Regions from separate parts of the Paenibacillus sp. 05T425 genome, predicted to be linked through region 2. Evidence: riboswitches for the same ligand, from Rfam matches in the RefSeq annotation. Region 2 holds a riboswitch; each other region holds the start of a gene.

Region 1 (3,949 bases), on a different contig from region 2:
CCTTATTAACACCAAAGAATTTCAACGTTTGCGCCGAATTCGGCAATTAGGGACGTCCTACTTAACATTCCATGGCGCAGAGCACAGCCGTTTCTCCCATTCGCTGGGCGTATATGAAATTACGAGAAAAATTATTTCGCAGTTCGAGCGCAATAGCTTCCATGACTGGCCGAAGGAAGAGCGGCTCGTATCATTATGCGCGGCGCTGCTTCATGATGTCGGTCACGGTCCGTTCTCCCATTCGCTTGAAGAGGTATTCGATACCGATCATGAGGAATGGACGTGCAAAATTATTTTGGAGGATACGGAAATCAATCGAGTATTGCGGGCCGTATCCGAAGATTTTCCGAGCCACGTTGCTGCCGTCATTCAGAAAAAATATCCAAAACCGATCGTTGTCAGCTTGATATCAAGCCAAATGGATGCGGACCGGATGGATTATTTGCTCCGAGATGCTTATTTTACGGGAGTAAATTACGGTAATTTTGATTTGGAGCGCATTTTGCGGGTGATGCGGCCTTACAAAGGGCAAATTGTGGTTAAGGAAAGCGGCATGCATGCGGTGGAGCATTATTTGATGTCGCGTTACCAGATGTATTGGCAGATTTACTTCCATCCGGTTACGAGGAGCTCGGAAATTATTTTGAGGCAAATTTTCCGCCGGGCGAAAGAGCTGTACGAGAAGGGTTATTCCTTCTTATGGATGCCAGAGTCGGTCAAGCGGCTGCTCGATAATACGATGGCCGTCAGCGATTATTTGAAGCTGGATGAAGCGCTTGCGCAGACGGCTTTCATGCAATGGGCCGAAGAGGACGATTCACTGCTGGCCGACCTATGCGACCGCTTCCTGAATCGACGATTATACAAGTACATAACGATCGATGATCCTGAGCCTACTTTATTAGAAGAAATACGTTTGCTGTTCCTCTCAATCGGCATGATTCCGGAGTACCATATGGAGCTGGATTTCCCGTTCGATCTGCCGTATGACGTGTATCGTCCCGACAGACAAGAGGGAGAAAAGAAAGAAAAAGCGCCGATTTTGTTGTTGGATCATCAGGATGAAATAAGTGAAATATCGGCTAAATCCGACATTGTTAGATCGATCACCGGTTTACATCAGGGACAGTATCATTTGTATTTTCCAGAGGAGCCGCTCAGGATGAATATTTCGCAGATTAGTCCTCATTTGAAACAACTATTTCAGCTTAATGAAGGAGTATAACATCAACATGACATATTTATTTGATACGCATACCCATCTAGACTCACATAAGTTCGACGAGGACCGTAAAGAGGTAATTGAGCGAGCGAGAGAAGCGGGCGTTGATCTGCTGCTCAATATCGGCTTCAATCGGGAGACGATCCCGACAACGATTGCGCTTGCGGAAGCTTATGACTTTATCTACGCAGCGGTTGGCTGGCACCCTGTCGACAGCATCGATATGACGCCAGACGACTTGGAATGGATTGAACGTCTATGCGAGCATCCGAAAGTTGTCGCAATAGGCGAGATAGGACTTGATTACCATTGGGACACTTCACCTAAGGATGTGCAGCATCGTGTATTTCGGGAGCAGATTAGGCTGGCGCGAAAGGTGAAGAAGCCGATCGTCATCCACAATAGGGATGCGCATGAGGATATCGTTAAGATCTTGCGCGAGGAGAATGCGGCAGAGGTTGGAGGCGTCATGCACTGCTATTCCGGCAGTTGGGAGACGGCCAAAGCCTGCCTCGATATGAACTTCTATATCTCGTTCGGGGGACCGGTTACATTCCAAAATGCACGCGTGCCAAAAGAGGTGCTGAAGCAAGTTCCATTGGACCGATTATTGATCGAAACGGACGCCCCTTATTTGACCCCTCACCCGTTCCGAGGGAAGCGAAATGAGTCCGCTTACGTCTCTCTTGTCGCCCAGTCTGCTGCCGAGCTATTGGGTAAATCCGTGGAAGAAATAGCCAAAATTACGACCGAAAACGGTAAAAAATGTTTTGGTATTGTTTAAAAACGGTAGGAAACGAGAGATTCAATGACCTTTTAGGCGATAAAACTGGATTTTGTTCAGGAAATCTTTAATCTTTTCCGACTTTAACCAGCTTTTTCGCTTAAATCGTCTTTTATCGCTTCTTTACAACAGACCGCCCGTGAAGGTATGATTCATTTCAGAGTTATTACTTTTTGTATTGGATTTCCAGTTTGCGCTTAATCTCCGGAAGGAGAACGGGGGACCCAAGTGCGGGTATTTGAAGGACCGCGCTTTGATCTTTTCAGGGGTGAATTTCGAAGCCATTGCCATGAGCATTGCGATTTCGAATAGGGCAGCTCTCTTGCCCGAATCCGTCAGCTAACCTCGTAAGCGTTCATAGAGAGCGATCAACCTCGTGCACCCATTTTTATGATATCTCGTGTAGACATCCGAGAAGCCACGATACAGATCCTCTGTCGACGGCTTCTTTTTATTTTCGAATAATCGGGAAATCGTCGTCATAGGGTTAGTCATGGAGGTGAGAGGATCGAGAAAAGAAGTAGAATTACTGGATTGCGTGCTCGCACGCCAATATACTATAGTCGCGTCAGTTGTAATCATGCGTAACACTTGGCGGCGGGGCTATGAAGGAGGACCGATGAAATGGGCACAATCCAGGTAAAGGACACCCATGGGAAACGATCATCCAGCATGTCTTTCGCAATGCGATGGAAGCATGAAAATTTGCGTTTGATACTACTCAGTGCTATTATCTCAATCGCTATGACTTTCATGTTACTGGTGTTGTTGTACGGAACGGCTGTCAAAAGCGTCTCCGTAGTAGTGAATGGACAAGAAACCGTTGTAGAAACAAAGCAATGGGTCCTGCAACGCCTACTGGATGAACAAGCTATTACGATTGGCGAGCATGACAAGGTTTCGGTGCCTCTGAATGCAGCCATTAAAGACGGCGATCGCGTTGAAATTAATCATGCGGTGGCGGTCAATGTAACGGCGGATGGCAAGACATCAACGGTGTACACGACAGAAGGAACTGTGCAAGCGGCGATCGAGCAATTAAATATTTCTGTTCGTAATCATGATAAAGTAGTACCGTCGCTTAACTCATCTGTCGAAGAGGATATGTCGGTAACCGTTGTACGCGTCGATACGAAAGTATCGGAGAGCGAGCGGGCGATGCCATTCTCTATCGTGAAGAAAGAAGATCCGACGCTGGAGGTCGGCAAGGAGAAGCTGATCCAGACCGGTAAGCAAGGCCTTATCGTTGAGCATATTCAGAAGCAGTACGAGGATGGCGTGCTTGTTTCTAAGCAAATGGTCAGCAAAGTAATCGAGACCGCTGCTGTCGATCAAGTCGTGGCAGTCGGTACGAAGAAGCCTGAGCCGAAGGTAACCGTGCTCTCTAACAGTAGTCCTACTGTGGAGACGTTGACGAAGAACGGTGTAACGCTTAAGGCGAAGAGCATCTTGAAGAACGTCACGTTAACTGCGTATTCCGCTGGCGTGGAATCGACGGGCAAGGACGAAAGCCACCCTCAATACGGCATTACGGCGTCCGGAACGAAAGTGACGGAAGGAAGAACGATCGCGGTTGATCCGAAGGTAATCCCGATCGGCTGGTGGGTATTCATTGAAGGCATCGGATTCCGCCGGGCAGAGGATACGGGAAGCGCAATAAAGGGCAATAAGATCGACGTGTATTTCGGCAGTCAGAAGACTGCGGAGAAGTTCGGACGCAAGAAGGGTTACACCGTGTACGTTATTGGACCGAACAAACCGTCATCCACTTAGTGCTTTATCGGCAGCTAACTGTTTATCATCATCTTATCGTAATGTACAATTAAATATGCCATCATAAGAAGAGGCTAAGCCTCTTCTTTTTGTAGTTTTATTGACGCAAATAAGGCAGCAATTGTTGCAGAGTTATTTAAGTAAATGAGGAAGGGAATGATCTTAGTGAT
Region 2 (3,949 bases):
GCCAACGCTTTTCTTCTTTGTTGCTTCATTGCTGCTGGGCTTATTCGTCATTGTTGCGATATCAATGATGATTTACATTTCCGTATTTTGGACACTATCGCCGACAGGTTCGATTCTAATGATCTCGATTGCCGGCGAATTCCTAGCCGGGATGATTATTCCCGTGCCGCTTATGCCGGATTGGCTGCAACGGTTTACTTACGTATTGCCGTTCCGCTGGACGGTTGACTTCCCTTTCCGTGTATATTCAGGCCATATTTCACAGACGGAAGCGTTATGGGGGATCATCATCCAGGTAGGCTGGCTTGGGGTGCTCATAGGAATTGGTTGGTCCACAATGAGGAAGGCACTACGGCAAATAGTCATTCAGGGGGGCTAATCGCTATGCAACTCTATTTCAAATACATATCGATTTTGTTCAAGTCGCAGCTGCAATATCGCGCTTCCTTCTGGCTGCTAAGCTTCGGACAGTTTTTTGTACCGGTAACGGTGTTCGCAGGTTTGTATTTTATGTTCGAGCGCTTTGGGGATCTGCAAGGTTGGACCTTCTTCGAGGTTGCGTTGTGCTTCGGCATTATTCATATGGCGTTCTCGCTAAGTGAATGTTTCGCGCGGGGCTTCGATGCATTCTCAGGTCTCGTGAGAAGAGGCGAGTTCGACCGTCTGCTTGTTCGCCCGCGCAGCACAGTACTTCAGGTGCTTGGGTCGCAATTCGAGTTCACGAGAGTCGGGCGGATGCTGCAAAGCGCGATTGTGCTTGGCTGGGCACTGTATAAGCTGCCGGTTGAATGGAATGCGTCCAAGGTGACGACATTTATCTTGATGATCGTTTGCGGCGTGTGTATCTTCGCAGGCATCTATATCTTGATGGCAACGATGTGCTTTTGGACGATTCAGGGACTTGAGATTGCAAACATTTTGACGGACGGAGGGCGGGAGATGGCACAATACCCGCTGAATATTTACGAAAGATGGGTTAAAGTTCTGTTTACGTATATTATCCCGTTCGGATGCGTAAATTATTTGCCGTTGCTCTATATTCTTGGAAAGCAGAACGGCAATGACTGGTTCTATATGCTGCTGCCGCTTGCTGGCGTATTGTTCTTGGTACCTTGTCTAGCGGTATGGCATATCGGTGTCCGCCATTATCGTTCGACCGGATCATAAGCTCGCCATAACGTAAGCAAGCCCGCTCCTTCGCGCTGTAGGAGCGGGCTTGCTTCATTCTAATACGCTAATGGATGGACACATAGGCAACGGAACGGTTCTTAAGTACTGTCTCTTCGGTATTGCCTTCGATGAAGGTAGGGTTGTCGGTATGAGCGAGAAGATCGTCGATCGCGGTGCAGAACAATTCATTGAGTCTTCCATCCACATGTGCCGGCAGTAGAGAGTCATACAACGAGGCAGAATCCGTGAAAGCTCCGACGAATTGACGCAGCGGCTCGCTCCATTGCTTCAGATCGATTTGGCTGTCGGACTCAGGCGCAAAAAATTCACCCCAGCCGACCCCTTTGTTGCTTAGCATTCGAAGACATACGCGATAACCGGAAGAGTCGACGGCGAGGGCAGGAATAACGAACAACTCGATGCGTGTGATGGTGAGACTGTCACTAAGATCTTGATCGGACAGAAAAGAAAGATGACAATCGGATTTCGTCAACATAAATAAACCTCTCCTTATTTCGCTTACGAGGTTAGCTGTCGGATTCGGACAGAGAGACGCCCTACCAAGGTTACAAATCCTTGGATTCACCCCTTGCGAGCGGATCGATTGATCCAAGTAGTGGCTCGCGTTGGTTCCCCCGCTTTTTCAAACGAAAAATTCAGCGTTAGTATGCCGTATATTATAAATCTATCCGCGCCGTTTGTAAATGCTTTTCGCTAAATATTCTGACAACTTACCCTTAAAATAGTGAGATATAGGAAACGGAGCACTGCAGTAAATCTCCACTCATGGCGGGATTTCTCGTACTCTTGTCGTTCCGAACGTGAAGAAGCGCGTCGTTGAACAAACCGTGAATGCGATTGTCAGCGGGGATTTCCTTAGCATGTATCTCACCTATATAACGATGCAGCATGCTGCCCCATCTGATCCAGTCTGCCGGTTTATCTGCTTCATTCACGAACAACTCACCCCAGCCTAATCCGTTAGTCGTTGCTAAATGGAGACAGACGCGATAGCCGGCGCAATAACCATCGTAATCAGGAATGACGAACATCTCGATTCTTCGAATGATTAGCGCCAGGCAGTCGTTGGTGCAAGAAGGTAATGGCTCGTCGATTTGTGCTTGTATAAACATATGAAATTCTCTCCTCTATTCGCTTACGAGGTTAGCTGACGGATTCGGACTAGAGAGCTGCCCTACCGAGGCAGTGCCTCGGATTCACCCCATTCGAACAATCGAACGATTGCTCTTGTTGGTTCCCCCGCTTTATCCTATGGACAAATTCAGCGATAATGATATGCCTTTTTCGGCTCGACGTCTATCCTAAACCGATTCGAAGCATTTGTAAAAGGTTCATTTTGTTGCACAAGACGCTCTAAGAGCAAATTAGAGGAGCGACGATCATTTTATCCATGAAAAGAGGCTTTTTCGATGGAATACTCGTTTTTACTTCTGTTATTTATGATTTGAAAAAAAGCATGCTTGCGCGTGTTGGATAAGAAATTCAGGCATATATGTAATTTCAGAAAACGAGAGATAATTGGCGAAAAAGTGAGTAATATCGAGCTATAACTTTTTGAAAACGTTAACGATCACTCTATAAGCTCCTATATTATCCAATATGGACGCTGGACCTGCTTTACATAAAATTTGGCTGGGAGTAAGATTCGATACAGGATTCGCAATTGAAGTTGCGATGGACTGATCGCTGAGTTTCKGCGAGGCAAGCGGAAAGCGGGGGAACCAAATGTGAAGCGGTGCGTTTGTACGATGTGAGAGTCGGACGACAGCACGGCAGGGGTGAATCTTCGAAGAGGCAGCACCATGGATGCCGCTTCGAAGTAGGGCGACTCTCACCGCCCGAATCCGACAGCTAACCTCGTAAGCGTGGTTTGGAGAGAGGAATGATACAACGATTCGTTTTTAATTGCTATTTTATCGCTGAGTTCCGCAGCAGTCTGCGGGAACGGGGGAACCAAAGAGCGATGCGCCGCGATGGAGTCGGCCGCATAGGTGCTCATGGGGTGAATCGCAAGGCTTAACTGCCTTGCGTAGGGCGACTCTCACGCCCGAATCCGACAGCTAACCTCGTAAGCGTAATCGAGAGAGGCAACCATCGCAGTGCCGATTCGGCATGGCTTCCTTAGCCATGCCTCCGAAGAAGCCCGCGGGGAAAGGTCCTCTTTTCCCGCAGGCTTCTTTTTTGTTGCCTTTTTACAGAAATTCGGAGGAGATTGCCGTTGGGCGAGGAGCATATTATCGTTGCCGGGCTTAATGAAGCTGGCAAAGCATTCATAAAAACATTGGTATTTCGCGGACTGCCGTTCATCGTCCTGACGAACAGCAAGCTAGAGGAAAGACAACTTCGTAAGCATGGACTTAATAACGTTTTATACGTGAATACTAATGACAGGAATAGTTGGATGATACCGGAAAAGGTCATTGGAGATGTATTCATCTTTGAGAGCAGCTTAGCTCTTAGCTGCAGGTTCATACAATGCTGCAGGGATTGGACGTCTAGATCGATCTACGTCATTACTACGCATTGGAATCCAAGAGTCATATATAAAGGTCTTGGCGCAGATCACATCGTACATTCGCAAACCGGCGAAATTGGGTTTCTATTGAAAAAATAACTTTTTGTAAATGTCTATAGCAGGAGGGAACTGCCTTGATGGATCTGTACATGATTGGTACTTTAATCGTTTGCTTCGGATTGTTTTATGGTTTTCTTGCTTGGTGCGACAGAGCTGTTAAGCAAACGGGGGGCGATGGCGAAT
Region 3 (3,949 bases), on a different contig from region 2:
GTTACGCCGGTCATGGGGAACAACTGGGCGAAGCCGATCAGTCTCGAGCTATCGTCAACGATTGCTATATATTGCTGCGCACGCAGGACGGGATCGCCGAATTCGATTTCGTCCTTTTGCATTTGCTCCCAAGTTGGCCAGTGGTAGACATCGTAGGGAGGCTCATAAATCCAATTACATATTTCGACAGCATGCTGTATTTCCAGCGGACATATGGTCATTTGAATCGGATAGCGTTTATAATGAGAAGAATGGTTTAAATTATTCAATATCTTATAACCTCCGGATGGAGCAAATGAGTTGGATACGTATGACTAAGTATATCAGATAGGCGCCAGAAGGCGCGCGGACATAAGGAGAACTACGGCATGAAGAAGTTAATATGGATCGGCTGTCTGTCTTACTTGGTAATCGGTATTGCGCATGTGGTAGGCGGATCGATATTGGAGCAGCTGATTGATCATTATGGGCTCACGTACAAAGACGGCGGACAATGGATTATGAATCAATTTCTCGGCTTCCTGGTCGGTGTCATACTGGCTCCCTCCATCACGGCAAGAATCGGCAAGCGAGGCGCGGTGCTTATTGCGCTTGGCGCGCTTACTTTAAGCGAGGCCGCTTACAGCCTGCTTCTTCCCTGGGGCTGGATGCTGGCCGTCGCTCCTCTCGCGGGGTTCGGCTTCGGCATGACGGAAGCGGTCGTCGGCGCGATGATCATCGACCTTGCTAAGGGCAAGGCTTCGGCAATGAGCCGGCTAGAAACGTTTTTTGGCGTCGGCGCACTTATTATACCGGTTGCAGCCGCTTATTTGATCGCTCAGAACGTATGGCAGGTATCGTTCCCGATACTGGCGGCACTGTCGGGCGTTACATTCGTATTGTGGCTCACGATGTCCTTCGGCAAGCTGGACGAGCAGATCGGATTTCAACCGCCGAAAGCAGCGGTGAGCAGCAGCATGGAGCAAGGGGCGGCAGGTGCAAGAACAGGTATATTCGGTTATCCGCGCACTGCGCTTCCGTTCTTGCTGCTGTCGGCAGCGTTCTTCATGATCTACGTAGGCATGGAGATGAGCTTCTCCAATTACTTGCCTTCCTTGCTTATTGAGCGTTCGCAGGTAAATGAGTCGAGTGCTGCGGCAGCGCTCAGCCTGTTCTGGGCAACAATGGTGTTCGGACGTATATTTGCAGGCACGTTGGCGGAGAAAATGGGGTATGCGAAGTATTTGTTTATTGCTACTGGCGGAGCAACGATCGTGTTCGCATTAATGGCGCTCATGGGTCAGCTCAGCTGGATGCTCTTCTTCGTCGCTTTAAGCGGTCTGTTCTTCTCGGGTATATTCGGTATCGCCCTTGTCTATGCGAATGCGTTAATCCCAGGCATGACTGAGCGGACGACGAGCTTGCTCGTAGCATGCGGCGGGCTTGGCGGGGCAATCTTCCCTCGCGTTACCGGCTGGTTCATGGATCGATATGACGGCGGGGTTACGCTTTGGTATGTAAGCGTACTGGTTCTGATCATGCTGCTCGTACTGGGCGCAATGCTTGTGCTAGGCAGAGGGCAGTCGCAGCGGCGCGATGCTGTGCGTAATAAATAGAAAGTAATAGCACCCCAACAGCCTGCAGGCTGTTGGGGTGGCCTATTTTGTCAGAAAAACAACAAAGCCGCAGACTGTTGTCGCGAGTGGACGAACAGACTGCGGCTTTGTTGTAAAGGGTGAAACTATTTTGCGTCGGCGTAAGTGGTAAATGCTTCCTCGCTAAGAATGCGACGTGCTGTCACATAACGAGGTTTGTAGTAAGTGGAATCGAGCTTGTCGACTACAACGCCGCGGCTAACCGAAGCGTGTACAATGTTGCCGTCCCCTATGTAGATGCCGACGTGGGAAATTGCGCCGTTGTTTCCGCCGCTTGTGTCGAAGAACACAAGATCCCCGGCAATCAGGTCATCTTTAGCGACCTTCGTGCCAACTGTTGCTTGATCGGAGGAAACGCGAGGAAGATCGATGCCCATCTTAGCGAACACATAGCTCGTGAAGCCGGAGCAATCGAAGCCTTTCGCGGTAGTTCCACCGCTTTTGTACGGAGTACCAATGACGTCATTGATAAATCCGTTCATTTTGGAGTCTGCGAAAACGCTTCCCGCTTGAACAGCGAGCAAGAGCGCAAGCCCCAAAAGCATTACGGTAACCTTTTTCAATTGTGAAACTCCTTCCGGTGCCGACGAGGTTAGCTGTGGGGTTCGGTTGAAGGTTCCCTATGATTCCTCAGGCGCTACGAACAAGTCGATGATATCCTCTTCTACAGAGGCGGTATGACTTATAGCCGTGGCGTCGGAATCAATTCACCCAGAGTGGTTCCCCCGTTTTCCGCTAGGAAATTAGGCAGTTTTGTTTTGCTCTTGACAATTATTCGATTTTTTTCATTCATCTCCTGCCTTTCTAACAAAATTCTAATAATTCTCATGTAATCTTTTGACAAACTGCTTCGTATAATCATTTTTCATGTAATAATAAAGCCTCAACTAGGACCGAGGGACTAAATAATCGATACTCGATTTCATTTATTATGTGGATATTCTGTAAAGTATGACCCCAAGGTACTAATGGTGAGAGGATTCTCATCTTTCTAGCAAAAAAGGCTGTCGCCGTCATTAGTAGGATGATAACGTAAAAACCCCCGAATTCGCCATAATAGGACAGGCGTAGATTCGGGGGTATTTGAGCTAAAGCGGGCTAAGATAATGAAGCTACTTGGATTGCAGGCATTCGTATTGAGCGGCAATGGTCCATACTCGGACGAGCGTTCGCACCAAGTTGTAGCCTTGATGAAGGATGAGTGCGAATAGTCCGGCCCATAGCAGCGATACACCGGTGATGAGAAGTCCTAATCCGGCTCCGATGGCCCACATAACCAGCGAGATGGCAGCGAAGGAGACGATATGCCTCAGCGCGCGCCCGAGCGAGTGGAGGATGCCTTCTTTTGAGGCGGCGCCAAGCTGCATGGCCAGGAAGAGCAGATGCAGCAGCACGCCCCAGAACAGCCATAGTCCAGCGCCGGGAAGGACGGATTGCAGCAGGTCGACGTTCGATCCGCCTTGCAGGTATGCGTCGAGCGCATGAGGCAGCACCCAGAATCCGGGAGCAAGTGCTAGCGCGGCCTCCGCCCAGTGGAGCAGCATGACCGGTTTCCAAGCTTTGCGAATGCCTTCTACAAATTTAGTGCCGCCGCCGGCCGCGCCTTCGCCTCGCGTACTAGAATGGTGCAGCGAATAGAACAGTCCGGCATTGAACAGGGGAGTCAGCAACATGCGGATGGCGAACAAGCCGCCTAGCATCCATACATAAGGCGTAAGGATGTCGGTCTTCAGCAGTTGGAACTGCGCCTCGGTCAGGAAGAGGTGAACGGCTGTATCAGACGGGTATGCAGCTGGAAACCGGCGCAGCAAGGGCGAGACGACCGAATCGATAAATCGATAGAGGAAGAAGCCCCATAGCAACTGATACAGAAATAACAGAATGATGAGGTGGAAGTGCTTGACCGCAAGCTGCCAACCTTGCTTCATATACATTTTCATATTCGATCGCTCCTTGCGCGCTTATACTTACCAGCTCAGCGTACCTAACAATCCCTCGATCAGCTTCGATACGCTGATGCCCCACCGGATGCGCGTCTTGTCCGGCAGATCGGCTTGCATATAGTTGTTGATGAGCTTGTTGTCGAGTACGTTCGAATGCTCGGAATCGATCATCGCCCATTGCAGAGGAGCCGTATGCACTTGCGTAATCTGGACGTGGGAGTCGTCGGCATCCCATAGCTTTGTCACCGTCGCGCCGTCCGTGAACTGCAGCGTAATCGGGATTTGACCGCTTACACCGCCGTTCCGCTTGACGAGCACGGTCGATTCATAGAGCTTCTGGCCGTCCTGCTCAGTCGGTTTCACTTGAATCGA
Region 4 (3,949 bases), on a different contig from region 2:
GAAGCAGGACATGGCTCAGGTCAGTGCCGAAATAACGAAATCGCTTGAGCATTTTACGACGTTGTCGGCCGTTTCATCGATCGATAAAGGGACGGTAGCTTCGGAATCCGTGACGCTTACGCCTGTGACCGCGGCTGGCATAGCTGCCATTGTGACGGATGCGGAAGGCAATTATGTAGATGTGAAAGCAGGAGAATTTACACCTTCCGTTTCCTTTCAACTGCAGCCGTCAGCCAAGCTGGAGGCAACGGTGGCAGGCGCGGTGACCGTAGAGAACCTTGATTCCGTAAGCTTGCAAAAAATATGGGACGGAACCGACAGCCGTTATATTTCCAGCGTCACCAGCGTCCCTCAAGGGAAGCTTACGCTTCTGACCTCCGTCAGCAAAATCGAAGAAATCGAGCGGGCGCTGCTCGGACGGCTGCTCCTCGTATTCGCGATTGGCGGCGTACTTATGCTTGTGCTCAGCCATCTCATTACGAGAAAGCTTATTAAGCCGTTAATGAGGCTGAAGGAAGAGCTGACGAAGGTGAAAGGCAGACAGTTCGCCGACGTGCAGCTTGTGAAGGCAAGCGGCGAGATTGGCTCGGTAGCGCGTACGGTGCATGAAATGGCCGGAGAGCTGAATCGATTCAGCCGAGCGCAGAAGCAGTTTTTCCAGAACGCCTCGCATGAGCTGAAGTCGCCGTTAATGTCCATTGCGGGATATACGGAAGGTATTCGGGACGGCATATTCGAGGGTGAATCCATTAATAAGGGACTGGACATCATATTAAGCGAGAGCGCAAGATTGAAAAACATCGTAACGGAAATGACGCTGCTCGCCAAGCTCGACAGCGAGGAAGATATTTATGAACCGGAAGTGGTCAGCCTCAAGGAACTGCTTATCGAAACGATCGAACGCGTGAACCCGATGTTGGTTAAGAAAGAGCTGTCCCTACATCCATCGGTCGATGAGCATGAAGAGCTGCTCGTGAGGGCTGATCGGGATAAGCTGCTCCAGGCGCTGCTTAATATTTCGTCCAATGCGGTTCGCCATGCAAACAAGCATATTTATATTCACGCAGCCGTCAGCAAGGGACATGTCGAATTGTCGATATCCGACGACGGAAATGGCATTCCCGAGGAATTGTTGCCGTATTTATTCCATCGCTTCGTGAAGGGCAAGGACGGCGAAAGCGGGCTTGGGCTCGCGATTGCCCGTGCGATTGTCGAGCGCTGCGGCGGCCATATTACAGCGTCTAACCGCAAAGATGGCGGAGCGGAATTCTCGCTTGCTTTCCCGGTTGTCTAATAAATTAATTATTATCAAGGGTGTAGCGGATATTGTGGCGATTGAACGATTAAAATGCGCAAAGCAGGGACGTGCGCCACGTCTTGCGGTCATGTATGCGCATTCATGGATTTTCTATCGCTTTTTTAACGTTATTTGAGCGAAAACGTTGGTTTACATTCCATTCCCAGAGGACTATGATCGTAATGCACTAAAATATATATTCACGATCGCTGAGTTTCCGCTCTCGAAGCGGAAAGCAGGGGAACCAATCGCGACGCGCAGCATAAGCGAAAGCTTGCTACGTCGCCGGGGTGAATCCGAGAGTCGCTGCCTTTATGAAGGCGCGCTCGAGGTAGGGCGACTCTAAACGCCCGAATCCGTCAGCTAACCTTGTAAGCGTGTATGGAGAGGTGAATCAACTACGGCTCGTCTTATAGCCGCGGGGATTTCCCTGCGGCTTTTTTTGTTGTGCTCTTTTTTAAGGAAAACCATTCATTGACGGCGGTGACAGCATGTTAGCTTCAATCAAAAGATTATTAATCGGTCGACCGCTCAAGTCGAAGGAACTAGGCGAGCAGAAGCTCGCTAAGACGAAGGCGCTCGCTATTCTGTCTTCGGACGCATTATCTTCGGTTGCTTATGGTCCGGAACAAATTCTGCTTGTGCTAATGACGATTGGCGTAGCGGCGTTCTGGTATTCTGTTCCGATTGCAATTGGCGTATTGATTTTATTGACGGCATTAATTTTATCGTATCGACAAATTATTTTCGCTTATCCGCATGGCGGCGGCGCTTATGTTGTATCGAAACAAAATCTCGGCCTGTTCCCGGGGCTCATATCAGGCGGCGCGCTGCTGGTCGATTATATATTGACCGTTGCGGTAAGCGTATCGGCTGGAACCGACGCGATTACGTCGGCTTTTCCCAGCCTGCACGAATACACAGTTCTGATCGCGGTGATCTTCGTCATCTTCATCACGATATTGAACTTACGGGGCGTGACGGAATCGGCTTCGATTCTCTCTTATCCGGTGTACTTGTTCGTGCTGGCGCTGTTCATCATGATCGGCGTCGGTATCTACAACATCGCTACCGGTCACGTATCGCCGGAGCTGCATCCGCCGCTTGGCACGCCGGTTGCGGGTATTAGCTTGTTCTTGCTGCTGCGTGCTTTCGCATCGGGCAGCTCGGCACTGACGGGCGTTGAGGCGATATCGAACGCGATTCCGAACTTCAAGGATCCTGCTCCGAACAATGCGGCGAAGACGTTGGTTGCGATGGGAGCGCTGCTTGCGGTGTTATTTTCCGGTATCGTATGGCTCGCTTATTATTACGGGATTTCGCCAAAGGTGGAAGTGACGGTCGTATCGCAGATCGCCGAAGAGACGTTCGGACGCAACATTATGTATTATTTCATTCAAGGCACGACGGCACTAATTCTCATTCTTGCGGCTAATACGGGCTATTCGGCTTTCCCGCTGCTTGCGGTGAATTTGGCGAAGGATAAGTTCATTCCGCGCATGTTCACGGTGAGGGGCGATCGGCTCGGTTACTCGAACGGCATTATTATTTTGGGCGTACTGTCCATCATCCTCATTATTACGTTCCACGGGCAGACGGAGCATCTCATCCCGCTATATGCGGTAGGCGTGTTCATCCCGTTCACGCTGTCGCAGACGGGCATGATCGTGAAGTGGATTCGCGAGAAGCCGAAGGGTTGGGTAACGAAGCTTATCATTAATGCGACGGGCGCACTCATTAGCTTCGTTGTCACGATGATGTTCTTCCTAACGAAGTTCGAGCAAGTATGGTCGATTCTCATATTCTTGCCGCTAATCATTTATTTGTTCATGCGGATTAAGAAGCATTATGAAGCGGTAGGGGAGCAGCTGCGTCTGGCGACCTGCGAGCCTCCAGTTGCGATAGAGGGCAACGTCATTATTTTGCCGGTAGCCGGCATTACGCATGTCGTCGAGAACTCGATCAACTACGCGAAGTCGCTGAAAGCCGAACAGATTATTGCGGTGTACATTCCTTTCGAGCGGGAGGATGAAGCGGCATTCGAGGAGAAGTGGGAGAAGTTTATGCCTGACGTAAGGTTGGTGACGCTCCACTCGCCATATCGAACGATCATCCATCCGCTGCTCAAGTTCGTCGATACCGTTCAGCGTAAGGCAAGCGAGTCGAACTATCAGGTGACGGTTGTCATCCCGCAGTTCATTCCGAAGAAGGGCTGGCATAATATTTTGCACAACCAGACCAGCTTCATGATTCGAGCCAATCTGCTTCATCGCAAAGACGTGATCGTAACGACCGTTCCGTATCATTTGAAAAAATAATAGGTTGGTTTAAAGGGAGAGGCTGCACCATAAGCGTACTTATGGGCAGCCTCTTTATTGTGGGGTTATCAATAACGGGAATTCCTCCCGTTAATTTCAGAATTATTAGGTTTGAGAACGAAATAGCTCCGTTTTCCGGCGTTAATTTTTCCACTATGGCGACGATTTGCAGATAGGCCTGATATTAACGGGAATTTTTCCAGTTATTACTCCGAAATGGCCTACAGCCTCGAAAATAAAAGGAGTAATTCCAGTTATTTAGGTATGGTATTGGCATTGGCAACCTTCGTATGCTTAACCGTGCAAGCTGCTTGAGCTTTTGGCACGACTCGGG

Evidence for each region. Region 2 has a riboswitch for cyclic di-AMP ahead of AC1DF0_RS17700 (hypothetical protein). Riboswitches for the same ligand answer to the same signal wherever they lie in the genome.
Region 1: another riboswitch for cyclic di-AMP. It lies ahead of AC1DF0_RS30640 (ubiquitin-like domain-containing protein); the one in region 2 lies ahead of AC1DF0_RS17700 (hypothetical protein).
Region 3: another riboswitch for cyclic di-AMP. It lies ahead of AC1DF0_RS29000 (C40 family peptidase); the one in region 2 lies ahead of AC1DF0_RS17700 (hypothetical protein).
Region 4: another riboswitch for cyclic di-AMP. It lies ahead of AC1DF0_RS21820 (APC family permease); the one in region 2 lies ahead of AC1DF0_RS17700 (hypothetical protein).

The regions. Positions count from the first base shown of each region.
Region 1 covers NZ_JBFTLA010000025.1:9,358-13,306, forward strand. The annotation lists gene AC1DF0_RS30630 (HD domain-containing protein) at 1-1,225, shown strand, start outside; gene AC1DF0_RS30635 (TatD family hydrolase) at 1,233-2,006, shown strand; cyclic di-AMP (ydaO/yuaA leader) riboswitch at 2,191-2,376, shown strand; gene AC1DF0_RS30640 (ubiquitin-like domain-containing protein) at 2,631-3,779, shown strand; gene rnmV (ribonuclease M5) at 3,945-3,949, shown strand, end outside.
Region 2 covers NZ_JBFTLA010000007.1:98,739-102,687, reverse strand. The annotation lists gene AC1DF0_RS17715 (ABC transporter permease) at 1-379, shown strand, start outside; gene AC1DF0_RS17710 (ABC transporter permease) at 385-1,167, shown strand; gene AC1DF0_RS17705 (hypothetical protein) at 1,235-1,666, opposite strand; cyclic di-AMP (ydaO/yuaA leader) riboswitch at 1,672-1,842, opposite strand; gene AC1DF0_RS17700 (hypothetical protein) at 1,908-2,303, opposite strand; cyclic di-AMP (ydaO/yuaA leader) riboswitch at 2,309-2,468, opposite strand; cyclic di-AMP (ydaO/yuaA leader) riboswitch at 2,866-3,072, shown strand; cyclic di-AMP (ydaO/yuaA leader) riboswitch at 3,099-3,281, shown strand; gene AC1DF0_RS17695 (hypothetical protein) at 3,410-3,805, shown strand; gene kdpF (K(+)-transporting ATPase subunit F) at 3,948-3,949, shown strand, end outside.
Region 3 covers NZ_JBFTLA010000019.1:40,614-44,562, reverse strand. The annotation lists gene AC1DF0_RS29010 (GNAT family N-acetyltransferase) at 1-221, opposite strand, end outside; gene AC1DF0_RS29005 (MFS transporter) at 369-1,595, shown strand; gene AC1DF0_RS29000 (C40 family peptidase) at 1,721-2,197, opposite strand; cyclic di-AMP (ydaO/yuaA leader) riboswitch at 2,201-2,394, opposite strand; gene AC1DF0_RS28995 (hypothetical protein) at 2,747-3,574, opposite strand; gene AC1DF0_RS28990 (M1 family metallopeptidase) at 3,602-3,949, opposite strand, start outside.
Region 4 covers NZ_JBFTLA010000009.1:294,009-297,957, reverse strand. The annotation lists gene AC1DF0_RS21825 (sensor histidine kinase) at 1-1,294, shown strand, start outside; cyclic di-AMP (ydaO/yuaA leader) riboswitch at 1,495-1,691, shown strand; gene AC1DF0_RS21820 (APC family permease) at 1,789-3,615, shown strand; gene AC1DF0_RS21815 (glycosyltransferase family 39 protein) at 3,910-3,949, opposite strand, start outside.